DNA from 2 places in the Pseudarthrobacter sp. NCCP-2145 genome. Region 2 is predicted to be linked to the other one. Evidence: predicted binding sites of a transcription regulator. Region 2 holds the regulator's gene; the other holds the start of a gene.

Region 1 (7,720 bases), on a different contig from region 2:
CTCCGGTCACGGACGGCCAGCCAGCGCAGGAGTACGACCGACCCGGCAGTGAGCGCCAAGCATGCCAAGGGAAGGACAGGAGCGCCCAGCCCGAAGATCAAGAGCACACCGGAAACGAACGCGGTGACCAGCGACAGCAGCCCAACCAGGGCGATGCCGGTGCGGCCGTAGCGGATCCGGAACGTACCCCCGGGTGGGGAGCCGGCAGTGGCGGTCGCGGGTCCGGCACTCTTCCTGGTGTCCATGGCTTTCTCCTGCTGGGCGGCGACGTTCAATACCAAAGCGGCTGGCGGTTCCGGTGCTTCATCTGCTGCGGGCTCCGCAAGGAAATCGCCGGCGGGCTGGAACTGGTGCCTGCGGTTCCGGAGGACGTAGGGCGCAACCCACACAATCCAGAGCACGACGGCAACCACAAGGATCACTGAGCTGCTAAGGGGGAAGTCCACACTCAAAACCGTATGAGCATCCTGTCCGCTGCGGCAGCATTAGCTGCGGTGTGTCGTGGCGCAGCCGGCAAATCAATGGATTTATGACGGCCGTGAGGCCAGCCATGGCCGGAGCAGCCCGTCGGGGACCTCTTCCGCGGTCAACGCGAACGACCGGTGGTCAGCCCACTCCCCGTTGATGTGCAGGTAGCGGGGCCGGTATCCCTCGTCCCGGAAGCCCAGCTTTTGCACCACGCGGAGGCTTGGTCCGTTCTCCGGCCTGATGTTGATTTCCATCCGGTGCAGCCCAAGTGTCCGGAAGCAGTGGTCCGTCACCATGGCCACGGCAGTGGGTGCAATGCCGTGGCCCGCACGGCCCCGGTCCACCCAGTAGCCAAGCGTCGCCATCATCGCGGATCCCCACACGATCGATGACACGGTCAACTGGCCAACAATGGCAGGGCTTGCGGCTGTGGGAAGCCGCTCGGTGATGACAAACGGCAAGGCAGTAGCCTGAGTTGCCTGCGACTTCAAGGACCGGACCATTTGCCGGTAGTCCGGGAGGCCTCCGGCAGGATCCGGGTTGGAAGCTTCCCACGGAGCAAGCCACTCACTGTTGCGGGACCTGACCTCGGTCCATTCCTTCTTGTCCCGGTACCGGATGGGCCGCAGGACCAGGTCCCCGCACTCCAGGGTTACGGGCCAAATGGGACCAGCGCGCATGGCGCTACTTGGACAGGCCGGCGGCGAACCCCGGCAGCCACTCCCGCAAGCCCGGGCCCAGGTCTTCGCTGTCGATGGCCAGCTGGACGCAGGCCTTGAGGTAGCTGAGCTTGTCCCCGGTGTCGTAGCGCCGGCCGCGGAACACAACGCCGTACACCCCGTACCCCTCGCCTTCGCCGGTCGCCAGCTCCTGCAGCGCGTCGGTCAGCTGGATTTCGTCTCCGCGTCCGGGGGCGGTGCGTTCGAGGACCTCAAAGACGGCGGGGTGGAGGACGTAGCGGCCGATCAGTGCAAGGTTGGAGGGCGCCTCGTCAACGCTCGGCTTCTCCACCAGCCGGTTGACGCGAACGTAGGATTCGCCCTCGATCGGCTGGACGTCAGCGCAGCCGTAGGCGCTGATCTCGGACGGTTCCACTTCGATGAGCGCGATGACGGAGCCTCCCGTTTCCGCCTGCACGTCGATCATGGTGCCCAGCAGTTCGTCCCGGGCATCGATGAGGTCATCGCCCAGCAGCACGGCAAAGGCTTCCTCGCCAACGTGCTGCTTTGCGCGCAGCACGGCATGGCCCAGTCCGTGCGGGTCTCCCTGCCGGACATAGTGGATGTCGCCCAGCTTGCTGGCCGCCTGGACGGATGCGAGCTTTTCCGTGTCGCCCTTGCCCTCAAGGGTGGATTCAAGTGACGGCACCCGGTCAAAGTGGTCTTCAAGTGCCCGTTTGTTGCGCCCGGTGATCATGAGGAGGTCGTGGAGGCCAACGTTCACGGCTTCCTCAACCACGTACTGGATGGCAGGCTTGTCCACGACGGGGAGCATTTCCTTGGGCATCGCCTTGGTTGCCGGCAGGAACCTGGTACCGAGTCCGGCGGCAGGAATGACGGCTTTGCGAACTCTCGGGTTACTGGTAGTCACCGGACTAATCTAACGTCAGCGTCAAGCATTCAGTAACAACGGAGCCAGCGACACCTGCGGGTATCGGATGGATGGACCAGATAACGGCCGCCAGCGCGGCAGTAGTGGAGAAAATACATGGCGCTTGAGGAAACGAAAGCAGCAAAGGACCTGATCCGTGCTGCCCACCGCCGCCGAAGGGCTGCGATGACTTCCCTGGAACGGGAGGATGCCGGCACCGCCCTGGCCAAACACGGCGCGGCGTGGGCGGCTTCAGTGATCCCGGGAGGCGATGCCACGGTATGCGTCTACCTGGGCGTCGGCGCGGAACCGCCCACGCTGCCGCTGATCGCGGCCCTGCACGACGACGGGCACAGGGTTCTGCTTCCCGTCTGCGAACCAGGGCGTGAACTGCTATGGGTCGTCTGGGCGCCGGGCATTGAGCTGGCACGCAGCAGGTTCGCCCCCATCCTGGAGCCGGTCGGGACCCGGCACGGGATTGACGCTGCCGGGGAAGCCGCTGCGCTGTTCATCCCTGCCACGGCCGTGGACCTCGCAGGCAGCAGGATCGGCCAGGGCGGCGGCTACTATGACAAATTCCTCGGCCACCTTGCGTCCGCCGGGAAGCACATTCCCCTTGCCGCGGTTCTTTATGACGGGGAACTACTGCCCGCCGGCGCGATTCCGGTGGAGGAATTCGACCGCCCGGTGCCTGGCGTCGTGCTTCCCTCCGGCTTCAGGGACCTGGCGAACGCCGCCTGACCGCAAAATCCGGGCGCAGGGGAATGCTAGAATTGGCACTCAGGCCCTGTGACTGCTAAAGGGACATCCAGCTGGATCACCCTGCGGCAGTCCGGGACCTCTCGTTTGCCCAAGAGGAGGAGCACCAGTGCCAACGTATGCGTACGCCTGCAAGGATTGCGGCCATGCCTTTGACATCGTCCAGTCGTTCTCGGACAGCTCTCTGACGTCCTGCCCCGAGTGCCAGGGTGCCCTGCGCAAGAAGTTCAACAGCGTGGGCGTCGTCTTCAAGGGTTCGGGCTTCTACCGCACGGACTCCAGGGACGCCAAGGGCAGCACGGTTTCGGCTGCTCCCGGCGCTCCTGCAGCAGCGCCGGCCGCTTCGGCCCCCGCCGCTGCTGCCAGCTGACAGACGGTCCTCGACTGTAGCCCGCCTGGCGGCTGGGCAAGGTTGTCCACATACCGGCGAAGGTTACTGCCGTAATTCTTGGCGCCGCCCCTAGCGTAGGCACATGCCTGCATACCGTCAGTCCAGCCGGGACACCTTAAGCGCCCCACATCCCGGACTCTTCCGGAAACCGCGGCTGCGTCGCCGCCCCGGCAGTGTCCGCGGCTCCGGCCGCGTCGCAGCCAGGCGTCCTCCCGCGCGCTTCGCGGGCTGGCTGAGCCGCAACAGGCGCCTCATTGTCGCGCTGCTGCTCTGCGCCGCAGCCGCCATCACGGTACACCAGCTCACCCCTGCTCCGGTCTACACGGTGCCGGCGCTGGCCGCCGCCAGGGATATCCCCGCCGGCGCCGCATTATCGGAGGCGGACCTCGCCGCTGCGCAGGTTCCGCCCGGCATGGTGGCCGGCGGGTTCCTTAAGGAACCCGGTGAGGCGGCAGGCAAACAGCTCGCAGCGCCCCTGCGCAAGGGGCAGCTGCTCACGGATGCCCAGCTTGTCGGTCCGGGACTCCTGGCCGGGACTCCTCCGGGATCAGCTGCCGTCCCCCTTCGCATGGCAGATCCGTCGTCCATCCAGCTTGTCTCCCCGGGGCAGCTGGTGAACGTTGTCCTTACCTCAGCCAACGGGTTCGACCAGCAGGACCCGCCCCGGATCCTGGCCTCCAGCGTGCCCGTACTGTGGACCTCAGGCCAGGGCGGCCAGCCTGGACAATGGCTGGGCACTGCCGAGACAGACGGCCTGATCGTCGTGGCAGCCACCGCGGAACAGGCCGCCAGGCTGGCGGGCGCATCCACCCAGGGCAAACTGTTCTTCGTTCTGGTGGGGCCTTGAAACCTCAGCCCCAGTGCGGCGGTGTCTGCTCCTTCAGCCAGGCGTCATGGTCGTCGTCTTCCCGGTCGCCCCAGGCGCGCGGATCGTCCTCGGAGGCCTTGTTGGGCACAACCGGCCCCGCGGGCAGCGCAGAACTGTTGGGCCCGGTGCCGGGTGTTCCGTCCTGGTCCTGCCCGGATTCAGTTTCGGCGGGCTGCCCGGCGTCCGGAGCGTTGTCTTCTTTGTGGTCCTGGGCCATGGTGCCCGCCTCCTTGCTGTCCTGGTCTTCGGCCGGTGCGGGATCGGTACTGGGTGCAGCGGGGTTGCCCTCGCGGGCGGGCCCGGAATCGCCCTGGCCGGCGCCGGCCATGGCCAGCCGTTCGCGCCCGCCCTGGCTTTCGGCGTCGATCCCGTTGAGCGCCTGGTCCACGTCGTCGTCAAGGAAGGCAACGGCGGCGGAGGCCCTGCCCGAAAGGGCCATCTTCTCGAGTCCCAGGTATCCGGCAATCCTGTCGGCACAGGCGGAGGGATCGGTGAACACCTCGATGGTCCACAGCGGCATGTAGCGCCATCCCAGGCGTTCCAGCAGCTGCGGGCGCAGCCGGCTCCGCTCCCGCACGCTCATGGTGCGGTACTGCTCCGTGCCGTCCGATTCAATCGCAACCGGCCACGGCAGGTCCGCGTGCTCCTGACCCATGGTGCTGAGGGGATCAGCGGCGGCCACCACGTCGATGGCACCGTCATACTGGTGCCACACCCGTGCGCCGCGGGCACGCAAGCGGTCCCCGAGGTCGGCAACCAGGGGATCCGCCCCCAGCGCCTGCTCGCTGGCCGCAGCCCGTGATGCAGGAGTTCCGAGATCTGTGTTTCCAGCAATTTCACGGTCCAGCAGGGAATACAGGTCCACGGCACCGTGGCTCAGCCTGGTGTGGTCCAGGTCCTCGGGCCGGAAACAGGTGAGGACGTGCATGGACCGGCGCGCCCGCGTCATGGCCAGCGCAAACTTCTCCCGGCCGCCATCGGCGGAAAGCGGGCCGAAGTTGTGCAGGGCGCGGCCGTGCGGGGTGCGGCCAAAACCGGGCGAGAAGATGACGTGATCGCGCACCAGTCCCTGCGCCCGTTCCAGGTCGACCACCCGGAAGGACTCGGGGCCGGCGCCGAAGAACCCGGCCAGGCCGGGGTAGTTGGGCAACTGCAGCCGGATGGACTCCCCGATCCGGGCCGCATGGCGGAGGCTGGCCGTGACCACGGCCAGGGACGTACGCGGGCGGAGCCGTGCGTGCTCGAAGACCAGCTGGACAACGCGGTTGACTTCCGCCACCACGGATTCGACGCCTTCGTGGTCGGCGCTCGGCAACCCGGTGCCGTCCGGGAGGTATTCAACCAGGAGGGAACGGTCCAGCCCGGTGGCGGACTGGCCTTCCGGCAGCCGCCGCAGGCCGCCGTCATAGAAATTCTTGCTGAGCTGCAGCACAAGGTCCTCGTCCACCGCACGGTAGACAAAGTTGAGCCGCCACACGGGAAGCACCTGCGACAGTGCGCTGAAAGCACTTTCCACGCGGTGGTGCGCTGACTCTCCGGGCGCGAGCCTTTCCACTCCCACTGTGAAAGTCCGGGGGCTGGCGATCCGCGCGTCACCGAACGCGATAACCTGTTTGGCCCGGGCAACGGACGGCAGCACAGCCTGGAGGGACGTCGCTTCCGCGTCCAGGATGACCACCGCGTCGAAGTGCTGCTCCGCCGGCAGCAGGCCGGTCATCAGGTAGGGGCTGACGGACCAGACCGGGACCAGCGTGCCTATCAGTTCCGGGGCCTGGGCCGTGAGCGACGGCAGGGAAACCCGGCCATCCTTGAGCAGGCTCCGAAGGAGATCCGCCTGGCGGGGATGGGTGGCGAGGGCACTGCGCCAGCGCTCTGCGAGGTCCCAGCGAAGGCGCGCGGCACCGCTGGCGATGTGGGCGTTGTCAGCGAGGCGGTACTCGGCCTCCAGCCTGCGGAGGGCATCGCCGTCGGACATTGCCAGGTAGTCGTCGCCGCTGATCATTGCCTCGAGCGCCGACTGCCACCACGCGAGTTCAAGCTCGGCGGCAACCGAGCCGGCCGGCACTTCACGCTCCGCGAGGTCGGCCAGGAGCTCGCCCAGGCCGTGCTCACGCATGTTCTCCACCAGCAGCGTGCGCTCCGGCAGCGTCTTCAGGGTGTCGGTGTCCGCCACCAGCCGCTCAAGGCGCTCCATCAGCTCCTCGTACGGGACCGTGGCCAGCGAGCCGCCGGCCGCCGTGTGCCGGAGGGCCTCCCCCAGGCGGGCAAGGTCGCCGTCCAGTGACCTGTACATGGCATTCATTTCGGCGAGCCCCGACGGAACGGCGGGATGCCGCTGGGTGGTGGCATAGCCTGCCCACAGCGCCCGCTGCTCCTGGACCAGGAGCAGCGACGTGTGAAGGTCGGCGATGTGGACCCCGGGCCGGACGTACTCCTTCGCCACCCTGCGCAGCCTTGAGCGCTGCATGGACGTCATGTCGATGCCGCGTTCCTTGCGCCAGGATGAGGGCGCGGTGGCGGAAATCAGGTCGGTGACGGGACGGTCGAAGATGTCCGGGGTGAACTTGTCCAGGCTTCCGCGTACCGCCACCAGGAGCTCAAGCTGCTCGCCCCACTCGGCGAAGGAGGCGCCGAGCCGGATTTCGGCATGTTCGGCAACTGCCGCCATGCGGTCGCGGAGGGCGGGCAGGCTCTTTTCCACGGAGCGGACCAGATCCTGGGCTTCCTCGGTCTCTTTCCGCGTCAGCAGCCGGGCGCCATGCCAAGGGCTGGTGGTAGAGGCCTTGCTGAAGCTGCCCAGCTCCGCCGCACGCTTGAGCCTGCCTGCGAGCTCCTCGCGGTCCCGGATGTTGTCCAGGACGCTCCGCTTCAGCCGCACCGTGGTGGCCGGCGCAGGGTGGATTGACGTCAGCTCCGCCAGTGACTGCATGGCCTGGTACGGCGAGCATCCCCACCGCTGGCGGACGTTGTGGAGCGAGGCCACATGGTCCATCAGGGCGTGGCGGTGCTCGGTCAACGTGGTGTGGAGGTTTCCGAGCTGGGGTTCCAGCGACTTTTCGTTGCGGACAATCGCACGGACCAGCTGGGCCTTCAGCTGCTGGGCTGTGACATTTCCGGACAGCTGGAACAGGATGGACTCCAGGCCCAGGCCCTCCAGCTGGCCGGATACTTCATTGAGGCTGGCGCGGCGGTCCCCAACCACCAGGACAGTTTTTCCGGCATCCACCAGCGCACCGATGGTGTTGATGGCAGTCTGCGTCTGTCCGGTACCCGGCGGGCTGCTGACAACCAGCGAGTCGCCGGCACGGGCAGCATCAATGACGTACTGCTGGTCGGTGTCCGCGTCCAGCAGGAGCAGCTCGTCCTTGGGGTGCCTGCTGTCCAGGGCAGGGAAACGGGAGGGGTCCGGCTGTTCCACGTCCACCATCTCGCCGCCGCCCGCAGTGGCCAGGGCGGAGATGATCGGGTTGGAGTCGTTGATCCAGGGGTCGTCCAGGTTGCCGGAGAGGTCGGCGAAGGTCGATACCAGCAGGTTGTGCTGCGCCTCGGCGCCATGGATGGGCCTGATCAGGGTGCCCAGCCGGTCCAGGACGGGCTGCGGATCGAAGCGGGCGGTGCTGTAGGCCAGCCGGGTGACGGCGTTG
Region 2 (7,720 bases):
CCTCGGTCCGGCTGCCGGGGAGGGAATGGGGAAATTCCCCCGCAGCGCCTTCTCCCGTGTTGAGCTGGCGCTTGCCATTCGCTGATTCAGTCATAGTGGTGGCCCGCAGGCCCGTGATCCCCTCAAAGTACCGGACAATTCCCGCTGCTGGCGGCCGGCGACAGGGCCCTTCGACGATGGACCGGTTGCGCCTCGACCAGCGATCCTTCCATCTTACGCCAGGACCCCATCAACCTCTGAAAAGGGGAACGGCAAGACCCTTCGGATAGCCTGGACGGCGCCGCCCGTTCCGCCATTAGGTATCAACTTCATATCGGCCTCATATCGTTCCCGTTGCAGTTCCTCCCCGAGGCCCGTATCCGGCCTTTCAGCTTCGGGCCCTGTGCCATGCTGGAAATCCAGCCGCTGCTGGATTGCCGCTTGGGGAGCGGCCAGCCATTCATGGAAGGACAGGCAACAAACGTGCCGGAATCTGCTGCGCCCCGCAGGGCAGGACGACGTGGCGGCATTGTGCGCCCTGCCGTCCTGGCAGTGGTTCTCTTGGCGGCTCCGCTCCTGACGGGCTGCCTGGCCGAGCCGGACCCCTCCCCCACTACCCTTCTGGGCTCTGGCCCTGCCGCCACCGGCACCGCGCCTTCCACGAGCGCGCCGCTCGAAACCACGCAGTCGTCCAACAAGGCCCCGGTCTACTGGATTGGCCGGAGCAACAGCAGCATCTTCCTTTACCGGGAATTCAGGGAAGTGCCTGAGCAGGAGAATCCGGTAACGAGGGCCCTGCGGGCCATGATGTCGGACAAGCCCCTTGACCCGGATTTCTTCACCCCCTGGCAGAATCCCGGCAAGCTGGCCACGTCCATCTCCGGCAAGGACGTCATCACGGTGGATGTGTCTGAGGACGCCTTCAACAGCAACCTCGACGCCGATATGGCCGGCCGCGCTGTCCAGCAACTTGTGTATACGGCCAGCGCTGCTGCGGCCAGTTCAGGGCTTATCGATTCCGGGCAGCAGATCCGCGTGCGGATCCTGGTGGACGGGCACACGGACTACGTTGCTTTCGGCCATATCCAGCTGGGTGACCTTATGACGAGGGCCGCCGGCATGGTGGCCCCAGTCTGGATCATTGATCCGCAGGAGAACTCAGAAGTGGCGGCCGGGAGCGTCAAGATCACCGGCCGCAGCACCCTGTCCGGAGGCAAGCTCCGCTGGCAGATCCTCCGGACGGAAGATGACGGAAGCAAGGTCCCGTTCCTGACTGGGGAGACGACGGCGGCCGCCGAGCCAGGGCAGGCAGGACTGTTTACGCTGGCCCTCACACTTCCGGCCGGGGACTACGAATTGAAGGTGGCACAGGCCGGTACCGGGGATCAGCCGGACCAGAATGAGGATTCGCGGGCTTTCAAGGTCCGGTAGCCTACCCGGCCGGGGCACGCCGGGCTGGTCAGGGTGAGGGGGCGGTCCACCGGCCCAGGATGTCGCTGGCAAGCACGACGGCGGCCGGTCCGGCCGTTGACGAGCGCAGGACATGGTGCCCCAGCAGGGCGGTGACGGCGCCTTTCCCGCAGAGCCTGGTCACTTCCCTGGGGCTGATGCCGCCTTCCGGCCCGACGATCAGCAGCACTTCACGGGGTTCCGTTCCGTCCGCGACCAAAGAGGCTTCCAGAACCGCGCGCAGGGGGCGCACGGCGTCCTCATGCAGGATGACTGCCAGCCCCGCGGCCTCCACGAGGCCGGCCAGCGCGGCGGTGTCGACGGCGGGACGCACCTCGGGGACCCACGCGCGGCGCGCCTGCTTTGCTGCCGCCGCCACCACCGACTGCCACTTCGCGTGGGCTTTGGCCGCCCGGTCGCCCTTCCACCGCACAATGGACCGTTCGGACTGCCAGGGTATAACGGCGTCGATCCCGAGTTCAGTGCCCGTTTCGATGGCGAGTTCATCCCTGTCGCCCTTGGCCAGGGCCTGCACCAGCACCAGCCTCGTGGACGGCCGCTCCTCAACAGCCACTGAGGCGCACTCCACCTCCAGTCGTGCGGGCGTGGCCGCAAGCACCCGTCCGCTCATCCGCGTTCCGGCTCCGTCAACGATGTCGACCGGCTCACCCGGGGTGAGCCGCTTGACCGTGACGGCGTGCCGCGCCTCGGTCCCCTCGAGGACGAAGACCTGCCCCGCCACCATGTGGTCCAGGGACCCGGGCGGGGTGAAAAAGACAGGGTTGCTCACCGCTACAGGTTACCGAGCCGGTCCCGGAGCTTGGCGAACATGCCGCCGCTGGCCGCAAGCTTGCCCTCTGTGATCTGTTCACCGCGCATCTTGGCCAGCTGCCGCAGGAGCTCTTCCTGTGCGGCATCAAGCTTGGCGGGCGTCTCAACCTGGAGATGCACTTTGAGGTCACCGCGGCCGTAACCGCGCAAGTGGGTGACGCCAAGTCCACGAAGAGTGATGATCTCACCGGACTGGGTCCCGGGCTTGACGTCGATTTCCTGTGGCCCGTCGAACGTTTCCAGGCTCACTTCGGTGCCCAGGGCGGCCGCCGTCATCGGAATGTGCAGGGTGGCGTGGAGATCGTCGTTGTCGCGTACGTAGGTGGCGTCGTTGTTCACGCGGATCTCAACGTAAAGGTCACCGGACGGTCCGCCGGCCGGGCCTGCCTCGCCCTGGCCGGAAAGCTGGATCCGCGTTCCGGTGGCAACGCCGGCGGGAACCTTGATGGTCAGCGAACGGCGGCTCCGGATGCGTCCCTGGCCGCTGCACTCGTTGCACGGGTCCTTGATGACGGTGCCGAAACCTTCGCAGGTTCCGCACGGGGCTGCCGTCATGACCTGTCCCAGGATGGAACGGACGGCGCGCTGGACCTGGCCGCTGCCGCCGCAAATGTCGCAGCGTTCAGGATGGCTGCCGGGCTGGCAACAGGAACCCTCACAGGTTGGGCACGTGACGGCGGTGTCCACATCGAGCTTCTTGTTCACACCGAAGACAGCGTCGCGGAGTTCGATCCGGACGCTGATGAGGGCGTCCTGCCCGCGCCGCACCCGGGAGGCCGGGCCGGTGGAACCGCCGGCACCAAAGAAGGTGTCGAAAATGTCCTGGAAAGCGAACCCCTGGCCGGCGTATCCGCCACCGCCGAAGCCGTTGTCCGTCCCATTTTCGTTGCCCGTGGTGTCGTAGACCCGGCGTTTCTGGGGATCCGACAGGACTTCGTAGGCGTGGGTTACTGCCTTGAAGCGGTCCGACGCATCCTCACCCGGGTTGACGTCCGGGTGCAGGGTGCGTGCCAGCTTGCGGTAGGCCTTCTTGATCTCTTCTCCCGTGGCCTCCGGTGAGACTCCAAGGACGTCGTAGTGGCTGCTCAAAGTTCGTATCTCTTCCTTGTTGTACTGCCTGCAGTTGGACTGCTGGAAATGCTGTGGGTGTCCAGTGGTCCCGGCCGGGCCTCAGGGGCCCAGGATCCGGGAAAGGTAGCGGGCGACGGCCCTGACCGCGGCCATGGTGGTGGGATAGTCCATGCGTGTTGGTCCCAGAATGCCGATCTTTGCTGCGCTGTCCGGGCCGTAGCCGGTGGCCACCACCGATGCCTCGGCCAGTCCGTCGTAGGGATTCTCGCGGCCGATGCTGACAGCCACTCCGCGGTGGTCCTGCGCCATCTCGCTCAGCAGGCGGAGCATGACCACCTGCTCCTCCAGGGCTTCCAGCACCGGGCCGATGCTCAGTGGGAAGTCCACGTTGGACCGCGCCAAATTCGCTGTGCCGGCCATCACCATGCGTTCCTCGCGGCTGCTCTGCGCCAGGGCTTCCAGGCCGATAGCGAGGGCCTGCGCCGCCTGCCTTTGCCCCGGGGCAGCCGTGGCCACCACGGCAGGCAGGGACTGGGAGAGCTGGCTCAGCGGCGTTCCGGCAAGCGATCCGAGGAAGCGTGCCCGCAGGCCCGCCAAGGCGTCATCCCCCAGGTCCTGGCCGACGTCGATAACGCGCTGCTCCACCTTGCCGCTGTTGGCGATCAACACCACCAGCACCTTCCGCGGGGCGAGGAGGACAAATTCGATATGCCGGACCAGGGCCCTGCTCAAGTGAGGGTACTGGACCACGGCAACCTGGTTGGTCAGCTGGGACAGGAGCCGGACAGTGCGGTCCAGGACATCGTCCAGGTCGTCCGATCCTTCCAGCAGGGACTGGATGGCGCGGCGCTCCGCCGGGGAGAGCGGCTTGACGGCAGAGATCTGGTCCACGAAGAGCCGGTATCCCTTATCTGTCGGAATCCGCCCGGCGCTGGTGTGCGGGGCCGTGATCAGGCCCTCTTCCTCCAGTGCCGCCATGTCATTCCTGATGGTTGCGCTGGACACACCGAGATGATGGCGCTCCACCAGGGCTTTGGATCCCACGGGTTCGCGGGAATGGACGTAGTCCTCCACGATGGCACGGAGTACTTCAAGTTTGCGTGGCTCGCTCACACTCCACCTCCATCCAGGGTTGGGGCGGCAGCGCCGCCCGCGCTGTGCCGCCCATCGTTTAGCACTCGACATGCCCAAGTGCTAACAGTCTATTATGCCTCTGCCCGTTGCTAGCATTGGTACCGCTCCGGGCGAAATTCCGGACCTGTGATCGAGCGCTAGGCGGAGTGAATCAATGCATTACCAGAACTGGGGACCCCAGGACATGTCCGCTCCGTCCAGCGCTGCCCTGCCTGAAGTGCCTGTTGAGCGCGGAATGGTGCTGGAGGACGTCCAGTCCGGCTGGGTGGGCGCCGTGACCCGCGTGGAGAAGTCCGGCGGCATGCATGTGGTGGCACTCGAGGACAGGCGCGGCAAGTCCAGGTCTTTCCGCCTGGGGTTCGGCTTCCTCCTCGAGGGGCAAGCTATCAAGCTCCTCCCGCCGGCGCCCCGCCAGGCTCCCACCGCTGCAGCCGGCCGGACAGCCTCGGGTTCGGTCCGGGTGGCCGGCCAGCGGGCGCAGGTCGCCAAGGCCAGCCGGATCTGGGTTGAGGGAAAGCACGACGCCGAACTGGTGGAAAAGGTCTGGGGAGACGACCTTCGGGTGGAAGGCATCGTCGTCGAACCCCTCCACGGCATCGACGACCTTGCCGGCGCGGTAGCCGAGTTCAGGCCCGGACCGGGCCGGCGCCTCGGAGTTTTGGTGGACCACCTGGTTCCGGACTCCAAGGAATCGCGCATCGCGGACGCCGTCATGGCCTTGCCGGGTGCTGCCGGGAACGTGCTGATCGTAGGCCACCCCTATGTGGACGTCTGGCAGGCGATCCGGCCGGCTGTCCTGGGCATCGAAAAATGGCCTGTGGTGCCGCGCGGGCAGGACTGGAAGACCGGTATCCTCACCGCGTTCGGCTGGCCCCATGCCACCAAGGAGGACATCGGTCTCGGGTGGCAGAAGCTGCTGGGTGCGGTCCGCACCTACGCGGACCTGGAAGCCTCCCTGCTGGGGAGGGTAGAGGAAGTCATTGACTTCCTCACGGTTCCCTGACAGGTACCCCGTTGCCGCTGCGCCTGGAGCCCAAGGCAACTTCTGGGCGTCCAGCCAGTATTCTTGGTAGTGCGGAACCTGCGGTAGTTGCAGGCTGGCGCAACCTCTATGCACTCTTAGCCATCTCCATTGCACTTTCAGAAGGAACAGACTGTGGCAGAAAACGCACGCGATCACAGGGACACCCAGGGCGGCCAGGGCCGTTCGGAATACCATGGCGTTCCGGCGAATGCGCTGCCCCTGACAGCCAGCGAGGACCGGCAGTGGGCCACCATGGCCCATTTCGGCGGAATCCTGGGCTGCGTTCCGGCTCTGCTGATCTACCTGATTTTCCGGGACCGGGGCCCTTTCACGGCGCAGGAGTCCAAGGAAGCGCTCAACTTCAGCCTGCCGCCCACCATCGCTGCTGTGGTGGCGAACATCCTGGTGTTTGTTCCGGTGGTCGGCAACATTTTTGCCGTGATTGCCACCCTCATCTGGATCGCCTTGACCTGCTTCTCCGTGGCAGCCGGCATCCATGTCAACAAGGGCCAGCCGCACCGCTACCCGTACAACCTGCGCTGGATCAAGTAGTCCCCGCCGGCTCCCAGCACCGGTTCCCAGCCTTTAAACTGCTAGTCCGGCAGGACCCGGCGCACCACCGCGTCCGCCAGCAGCCTGCCCTTCAGCGTGAGGACCAGCCGTCCCGCGAAAGCGGCGGCAGGATCCACCAGTTCCTCCGCGATCAGCCCGGCGACCTCGCGCCGCCCTGTGGCGCCGAGCGAAGCGATCTCGAGGCCAGAGTGGAGGCGGACCTCAAGCATCACCCGCTCCATATTCCGGGTTTCAGAATCCAGGGTTTCCCTCCCCGCCGCCGGTGACATTCCTTGCGCAAGGCGTCCGGCGTAGGCAGTGGGGTGCTTGACGTTCCACCAGCGGACACCGCCCACGTGCGAGTGGGCTCCGGGCCCGATCCCCCACCAGTCGTCGCCGCGCCAGTAGGCGAGGTTGTGGCGGCAGGCCTGTCCGGGCGTGCGGGCCCAGTTGCTGACCTCGTACCAGGCAAGGCCTGCTTTGGTGATCAGCTCATCGGCGAGCTCGTACTTGTCGGCGTGGTCGTCGTCGTCGATCCCCGGAACTTCACCACGGCGGATCTGTGCGGCGAGCTTGGTCCCGTCCTCGATAATCAGCGCGTAAGCGCTGATGTGGTCCGGCTGGTAGGACAGGGCGGTCTCGAGCGAGTACCGCCAATCGTCCAGCGACTCCCCCGGCGTGCCGTAGATGAGGTCCAGGCTGACGGCCAGCCCGGCGTCCCGGGCCCACTGCACTACCTGCGGCACGCGGCTGGGCGTGTGGGTCCGGTCAAGGACCTTGAGGACGTGCGGAACGGCTGACTGCATGCCGAACGAAATCCGGGTGAACCCGGCCTCCTTCAGGACGGCAAGGGATTCCGGGGTGACCGAGTCCGGGTTGGCCTCCGTAGTGACCTCGGCGCCGTCCTCGATGCCCCACTGGTCGATGGCGCGCCCCAGGATCAGGGCCAGGTCCTCCGCGGGGAGCAGGGTTGGCGTGCCGCCTCCGAAGAACACTGTGCTGAGCGGCCGCGCGGGGAGGCCGGATTCTGCAAGGACGCTGGCCGCCAGGGACACTTCCGAGGCCGCGGTGGCGGCATAGGCATCCTGCGAGGCGCCGCCACCGAGCTCCGTGGCGGTATAGGTGTTGAAGTCGCAGTAGCCGCAGCGGACGGAGCAGAACGGGATGTGAACATAGAGCCCGAATGCCCGGTCCGCCGCACCGTCGGCTGCCTGGCGGGGCAGCAGACCGTCCGACGGCGCCGGGTCGCCCAGGGGAAGAACGCTAGGCACTGCAGGGTCCTCCTGCACTGCCGGCCGCTGTAACCACTACTTCCTGGCCTTGTCCTTGGACTCGTCTGTGGTGAGCGCAGCGATGAAGGCTTCCTGGGGGACTTCGACGCGGCCCACCATCTTCATGCGCTTCTTGCCTTCCTTCTGCTTTTCCAGCAGTTTGCGCTTACGGGAGATGTCACCGCCGTAGCACTTGGCCAGGACGTCCTTGCGGATGGCGCGGATGCTTTCGCGGGCGATGATCCTGGAGCCGATGGCCGCCTGGATGGGCACCTCGAACTGCTGGCGGGGAATGAGCTCGCGCAGCTTGGTGGTCATCATGACGCCGTACGCGTAGGCCTTGTCGCGGTGGGTGATGGCGGAGAAGGCATCCACCTGCTCGCCCTGGAGCATGATGTCCACCTTGACA

What was found. The regulator HrcA, encoded in region 2, represses chaperone genes, less so after heat shock. The targets are predictions, from matches to a motif close to TTNGCACTCGNNNNNNNCGAGTGCNAA.
Region 1: a site for HrcA is predicted at 2,832-2,858, ahead of NFU08_RS04450 (FmdB family zinc ribbon protein). Genes of this name have one in related genera too.

What each region holds. Positions count from the first base shown of each region.
Region 1 is NZ_BRCG01000004.1:33,445-41,164, reverse strand. It holds gene NFU08_RS04470 (hypothetical protein) at 1-446, opposite strand, end outside; gene NFU08_RS04465 (GNAT family N-acetyltransferase) at 528-1,148, opposite strand; gene galU (UTP--glucose-1-phosphate uridylyltransferase GalU) at 1,153-2,058, opposite strand; gene NFU08_RS04455 (5-formyltetrahydrofolate cyclo-ligase) at 2,176-2,799, shown strand; gene NFU08_RS04450 (FmdB family zinc ribbon protein) at 2,927-3,187, shown strand; gene NFU08_RS04445 (Flp pilus assembly protein CpaB) at 3,291-4,055, shown strand; gene NFU08_RS04440 (DUF4011 domain-containing protein) at 4,060-7,720, opposite strand, start outside.
Region 2 is NZ_BRCG01000001.1:51,317-59,036, reverse strand. It holds gene NFU08_RS00270 (PhoH family protein) at 1-94, opposite strand, end outside; gene NFU08_RS00265 (GerMN domain-containing protein) at 463-1,410, shown strand; gene NFU08_RS00260 (16S rRNA (uracil(1498)-N(3))-methyltransferase) at 1,439-2,218, opposite strand; gene dnaJ (molecular chaperone DnaJ) at 2,221-3,348, opposite strand; gene hrcA (heat-inducible transcriptional repressor HrcA) at 3,430-4,443, opposite strand; gene NFU08_RS00245 (DUF3097 domain-containing protein) at 4,619-5,467, shown strand; gene NFU08_RS00240 (DUF4870 domain-containing protein) at 5,621-6,040, shown strand; gene hemW (radical SAM family heme chaperone HemW) at 6,082-7,311, opposite strand; gene lepA (translation elongation factor 4) at 7,348-7,720, opposite strand, start outside.